Regions from separate parts of the Peribacillus sp. P4_C12 genome, predicted to be linked through region 2. Evidence: riboswitches for the same ligand, from Rfam matches in the RefSeq annotation. Region 2 holds a riboswitch; the other holds the start of a gene.
The links. A riboswitch is a leader RNA that binds a small molecule or an ion and turns the genes downstream of it on or off. The one in region 2 is predicted to bind glycine.
Positions count from the first base shown of each region.

Region 1: it holds a riboswitch for glycine, as region 2 does, so the genes downstream of both, gcvT (glycine cleavage system aminomethyltransferase GcvT) here and AC1DUW_RS01795 (amino acid permease) in region 2, are expected to answer to the same signal.

Region 1 is NZ_JBFUIB010000255.1:705-4,129, forward strand. Features, by position in the region: partial or broken gene AC1DUW_RS20405 (DEAD/DEAH box helicase) at 1-1,280, opposite strand, end outside; glycine riboswitch at 1,664-1,751, shown strand; glycine riboswitch at 1,755-1,838, shown strand; gene gcvT (glycine cleavage system aminomethyltransferase GcvT) at 1,992-3,098, shown strand; gene gcvPA (aminomethyl-transferring glycine dehydrogenase subunit GcvPA) at 3,117-3,425, shown strand, end outside.
Region 2 is NZ_JBFUIB010000003.1:34,818-38,242, reverse strand. Features, by position in the region: gene AC1DUW_RS01800 (ketopantoate reductase family protein) at 1-682, opposite strand, end outside; glycine riboswitch at 1,239-1,317, shown strand; gene AC1DUW_RS01795 (amino acid permease) at 1,497-2,837, shown strand; gene AC1DUW_RS01790 (DUF3311 domain-containing protein) at 3,026-3,226, shown strand; gene AC1DUW_RS01785 (sodium:solute symporter family protein) at 3,223-3,425, shown strand, end outside.

The DNA of each region.
Region 1 (3,425 bases), on a different contig from region 2:
GGCTTCGGTAGCAATTAAAACTTGAATCTGCTTTTGGAATAATTCTCTCATCCAGTCTTTTTTTCCACGCTTAAAGCCGCCGCGGAAGGGAACTGAGGAAATTCCATTCTGTTGTAAATACCACTGTAAATATAGCTGAGTGGCTCTGTATTCGGTAAAGATAATCACTTTGTCATCAATTTTCTTGATGAGCTCTAAAGCTTTTTCAGCCTTGGAGTTTTGTTCTGTTTCATTTACCTTCTCAAACAGCTCATCTAGCTTTGCTAAAAAGTCATGGGAAGGCTGTTCATATTTGGCTTTCATGTTTTTCAATGTATAAAAAACGGCTTCTCTGCTGCTGCATGCTTCTCTTTGGAGCGTGAGTGCTGAAAAAGAACTTCCCTTCGATCCATCTGAAATAGGCTTAAATTTGGAAACAGCGTCGTACAAGGCTTGTTCAGTTGGAGAAAATTCAATGATGATTGTTTCCACCTGCCTTTTTGTCCATTCAATTCCAGTATCAGCCCGTCGGTTCCGAATCATTACAGTGTTGACGAGTTCCTTTAGGTGCTCATCCTCAATAACATTTCGGCCTTTGCCTTTATATTTCTCAGAAAAGAGTGTTGCATTTCCCAAGTGTCCCGGTTTCAATAACGAAACAAGATGGAAAATTTCTTCGACTTTATTTTGAATTGGCGTAGCTGTCAGCAATAAACAAAATTTCTTTTTCAGATTTTGGACAAATTCATAGTTCTTCGTTTTATTATTTTTAAGTTTATGAGCTTCATCAATAATGATAAAGTCATATTGCTGATTAAAAATGATATCTCGATGGGGAGCGCGTTTCGCTGTATCAATGGATGATATAACAACATCGCATGATTCCCACACATAGCTTTTTCTTTGAACAACAGCCGGAATATGAAACTTGGTATTCAATTCAAAAGCCCATTGACTTACAAGTGAAGCGGGGACAAGAATTAATACTTTTTTAACAAGACCTCGGATCATATATTCCTTTAGAATCAAGCCAGCTTCGATTGTTTTCCCGAGACCTACTTCATCAGCTAAAATGGCTTTTCCATTCATCTTTTCAACTACCTGCTTTGCCGCTTCCAATTGGTGGGGAAGTGGGGTGAGCTGTGGAAGATGCTTGGGTGCCTGTAAACCTTCAAAATCAGGAATAATGAGGTTTTCTTCCATTTGAACAGCCAATTTATAAAGCCCCATGGACCGTCATTTTCCATCTTTTGTAGAAACTCGTCATTCCAATCAGAACTGAAGGATATATTAATTTTCATTGAAACTACTCCTTCTAAAATCATAATTTTCTTATTTAAGGTTGAAACCCGAACATTTTATATGTGAAGTAAGAAAAATATTTCTCAGTAAAAAATATTGCAGAGAAAAGTTTCTTAAGGTAGGATGTAAGTATATTTAGAAAATTCCAATTTCCCAAACGCTTAAGAGAAGCGTACATTTTTATGAATGTAGTTCATGTTTTTCATAGTATGGGCAACCGCCTCTTACTTTATCCCAGATTAACAGACTAGAGATCATTCATTAAGTTCTGAAGTTTTAAGGAGAGTTGGTAGAAAAAGCATATTGTAAATGCACAGAGGTTTTACTAACTATCAGTAGGATTAATTACTTTCCTAATTGGTGGAGACACATTTATATGCGGGTGAAGATAAGGGGAGAGACTACGAATGTAGCGCCGAAGGAGCAAACTTAGCAGTGAATCTCTCAGGCAAAAGAACTCTTATTGGACGCAACTCTGGAGAGCGCCGCTCGTTGCAGAACGGCCACCAAAGGGGAAAGCCTATTATATAGGTAAACTTTCAGGTTTCAGGACAGAGAAAAAGCTCTTTAGGGCTTTCTCTGTCCTTTTTTGTGCCCTTTTTTCCACATTATGAATCAGGATGAGAAGTATAAGATGATCTGACAGAATGGAAAGAAGCTTTTAGAAAAGTGAGCAAAGTAAATCTAAAAAATCTAAGGGGGGTCATTTTTTGACCAATTTAAAAAGAACGCCACTATTTGAGGTTTATCGTGAATACGGAGGAAAAACGATCGATTTTGGCGGCTGGGAACTTCCTGTCCAATTTTCGGGTATCAAGGACGAACATGAAGCAGTTCGTACAAAAGCTGGCTTATTTGATGTTTCCCATATGGGTGAGGTTGATGTGAAGGGCCCAGGGAGTCTTTCCTTTTTACAAAAAATGATGACCAATGATGTATCAAAGCTAAAACAGGGCGGAGCAATTTATACGGCTATGTGTTATGAAAACGGCGGTACTGTTGACGATCTTATCATTTATAAAAAGGCAGAAGACGACTATCTGCTCGTGGTCAATGCCGCCAATACAGAAAAAGATTTTAACTGGCTACAAGCTAATTGTTCAGAGGATGTCCAACTTTCGGATGTATCAAGCGATTATACACAGTTGGCACTGCAGGGACCTTTGGCAGAGAAAATATTACAAAAAATATCTAATGATACACTTTTGAGTGAAATTGGCTTTTTTAAATTCAAGGAAAATGTCCTGATAAATGGGCTTTCCACGATGGTTTCACGTACAGGATATACGGGTGAAGATGGTTTTGAAATATATAGCCACAGTGAAAATGGCCCGGCCCTTTGGAGAGCTATTCTAGATGCAGGAAAAGAAGAAGGGATACTGCCGATAGGTTTAGGGGCACGTGACACACTCCGCTTTGAAGCTAAACTTCCGCTTTATGGACAGGAGCTTTCACCAGATATTACCCCAATTGAAGCCGGGATTGGTTTTGCGGTTAAAGTGGATAAGGAAGCCGACTTTTTCGGGAAAGCCGTTCTTACTGAACAAAAGGAAAAAGGGGCACAACGTAAGCTTGTCGGAATTGAAATGATTGACCGCGGCATTCCTCGTCATGGCTATAAGGTATACAGTGGGGATAAAGTCATTGGTGAAGTTACGACTGGCACTCAATCACCAACATTGAAGAAAAATGTAGGATTGGTACTTATCGATAAAGATTATTCGGTGATGGATTCTGAAGTCGAAGTGGAAATTCGTTCAAAACGATTGAAAGCTGTTATTATACAAACACCTTTTTATAAAAAACCACGTAAATAGAGAGGAATGGTCATTAAGATGAAACATCGTTACTTACCCATGACAGAGCAGGATAAACAACAAATGCTGGAGGTAATAGGGGTCCCTTCTGTTGAGAACCTTTTCAACGATATTCCTGAAAGTGTCCGCTTTCAAGGCGAATATGACATTAAACCAGCTAAATCAGAGCCAGCCTTAATGAAAGAATTATCAAAACTTGCTTCCAAGAATGCTGATCTTAAAAACTATGCCTCCTTTCTTGGTGCGGGCGTGTATGACCATTATTCACCGGTCATCGTCGATCATGTTCTTTCCCGCTCGGAGTTTTATACAGCCTACACCCCTTAT
Region 2 (3,425 bases):
ACAGAACGATAACCTCTCTCATGGCAGAAATCATCATTTCTCTTGCATGACCCTTTCGTTGAATTTCACCATAATTTCTTTTATAGACAGCAACAGTTTGATTAACACCAACATTCAGCATAAATTTCCCCCATTGCCGCTTATACATATCCGTATCTATCTCATATGGGACATTCACTTTTTCAAAAAAATCTGCCACCAGCTGAACCTTTTCTGAAACCAAACCAGGTTCCCGCTCACCAAAGCAGAGCATGCCCATATGGTCGTATGTCAACTTATTTTCTTCTTTAACAGCATCCATACCTTGCGCAACACAATATAAGACTTTATCCTTTCCATACGCCTCACCAATAATCGCTTCACTTGTGATTCCATTCAAAGCAGAAATAATAATCGTCTGTTTTCCAATTTGATTCTTCACCGCTTCGATAGCATCTTCCAATCCACTAAATTTAACAGTAAAAATCATCAAATCTGCAGGCTCGCATATTTCTTCAGGCGTTACATAATGAAAGTCACAACGCTCACCATTGCAATAAACCCCATCCTGGACATATCTCTTTATTCTAGCTGTATCCGCAATAATCCTCACATTCTTCTTCGGCATTTCCTTTGATAAATGATGTCCATATAAAATGCCCAGTGCTCCTAATCCAACAATTGATACTGTCTTTATCGCCATAGCATCTCTAATCCCTTTCACCTTTTTACCTAAATATTATCACACTATTCGGAAAACAGTCGCGATTAAAATGCCAGTTCTATGGTATGAATTGTTTAGAAAAAAACCACCTAGAAAAGCTACAATATTGTGAAATATCAATAATGACACGAGGGGTTTGTAACTTCCTTACAGCTTCCTTTTGGTTCATGTATTTCACTAAAAAGCAAATTAAGTCTTTAACGAAGTCTACTCTTCTGCGGAACGATAACCACAAAATTTGTTGTTGTTTTTTGTATTGATTTTAAAGCGGGCCCCGTTATCCATCGCTCCAGTAACTATGGCTTTTCAAATCACTACTTTTATAGAATGTTGATATACATCAACTACATTACCCGCTAACTTTCCAATTTCCATATTGACCTATAGAATAAACAATGATAGAATTCCAATATTATATTGACGTTATTTAAGTATAATGACAAATGACCGAAGGAAGATTCATTTCTTCTACAAACGGACATTTATTACAACCGCATACTAGCAAGCGTTGAATGCTATGGATCACACTATAGCAGGAGCAGCTTCTGGAGAGACTGTACATAGTACAGCGCCGAAGGATTCACAATCTCAGGCAAAAGGACAGAAGAGTAACGAATGATGAATTGTTATTCTTAAACCTGACGAGATTGGTAGTATCCAATCTCTTTTTTTATTGTCCAAAATCCAAGATATTGCCATTCAATGGCATAAGCGAGGTGAAAACAACGAGCTACACGGAATGTAGAATCACGCTCCACACGACTAAGATCATAAACAACGGGAGATGCTCAAATTGGCTAAACAGGAATTGAAAAGAGATTTAAAAAATCGCCATGTACAATTAATTGCAATAGGAGGAACAATTGGTACCGGTTTATTTCTTGGATCCGGTAAAGCCATCCAATTGGCAGGCCCCTCCATTATCTTTTCCTATCTTATTATAGGGATTGCCTTATTTTTTGTTATGAGGGCTTTAGGGGAATTACTTTTATCCAACGCCGGTTATACGTCATTCACCGAATTCGCTACCGAATATATCGGGCCGTGGGCTGGATTTGTGACCGGATGGACCTATTGGTTCTGTTGGATCATGACAGCCATGGCCGATATCATCGCGGTTGGTGTCTATATGCAATATTGGTTCAATATCCCTCAATGGATACCAGCTCTTGCTTGCCTGGTCATTCTGTTAGGGTTGAATCTATTGACGGTTAAATTGTTTGGAGAACTTGAATTCTGGTTCGCGCTCATTAAAGTCATCACGATTGTTGCCTTAATTATTGTAGGCATCATCCTGTTAGTCATTGGCTTCAAAACCAATACTGGCACCGTTTCACTTACCAACCTTTGGAGCCACGGAGGCATGTTTCCGAACGGCGTATCCGGCTTCCTGCTATCTTTACAATTGGTTGTCTTCTCCTTTGTAGGGGTCGAATTAATTGGTGTTTCTGCAGCAGAAACAGCTAACCCGAAAAAAAATATACCATCAGCCATCAATAAAATCCCGGTCCGAATTTTACTTTTCTATGTAGGTGCCATACTCGTCATTCTATGCGTCAATCCTTGGACACAGCTGGATGCATCAAGCAGTCCATTCGTAGAAGTCTTTACACTAATCGGCATTCCAATCGCTGCAGGGATTATCAATTTTGTTGTCCTGACATCCGCTGCATCTGCCGGCAACAGCGGTTTATTTTCAACAAGCCGTATGCTTTATACATTAAGCAATAATAACGATGCTCCTGCAAAATTAGCAAAATTAAATAAACATGCTGTTCCAAGTAATGCCTTGGTTACATCGGCAATCGTCGTCTCCCTAGGGGCATTGCTAAGCAAAATGATACCTGAACAGGCCTTTACAATAGTAACTACAATCAGTGCCATCTGTTTTATTTGGGTTTGGAGCATCATCCTGATTTCACATATCAAATATACGAAAAAACGTCCGGACTTGAGAGCGCAATCTACATTCAAAGCTCCTTTTACACCCTTTATCAATTACGTTATTTTAGGATTATTTCTGTTCATCCTAATCGTTATGCTATTCGCTGAAGCTACACGACTTTCACTGTTAATGACGCCAATCTGGTTCATTCTTCTACTCGTACTCTATAACTATCAGAAAAAGAAGTAGCTATTTTTCATGGTCGCAGGAATTAAAAGGAAGGGACACTCCCTTCCTTTTTTTCAATTTATTTTGCTAACACAGAGAAGTGCTACTAAAATATATAATGCAGCCACAGTAAATTTTATATTAAAATAGTGTAAGGTACTGTAAGTCGATATAAATGACTTTTCACTTAGAATGGAGGGGTTGGATTAATGAAGATTATATATATACTTACTCTAGTTCCTTTTATAGGCATATTAGGATTTCTTCCGTTTGTAAACAGAATAGAACCTTACGTATTAGGGATGCCTTTTAATATGTTTTGGATGGCTATGTGGGTGGTCCTTACATCCGTTATTTTGGGCATCATGTATAAGTTGGACCCCAGAAATCGGGAAGGTGACCAGGAATGAATATTTCCCTCTTAATTATTTTAGGATTTTTACTTTTATCAATCTTTTTAGGTATTCGATCTTCAAAAGGAAAAGACATGAATTTGGAACAATGGACAGTTGGAGGCCGTGGTTTTGGTGCTATATTCGTCTTTCTATTGATGGCTGGAGAAATTTATACGACGTTTTCCTTTCTTGGTGGCAGCGGCTGGGCTTATGG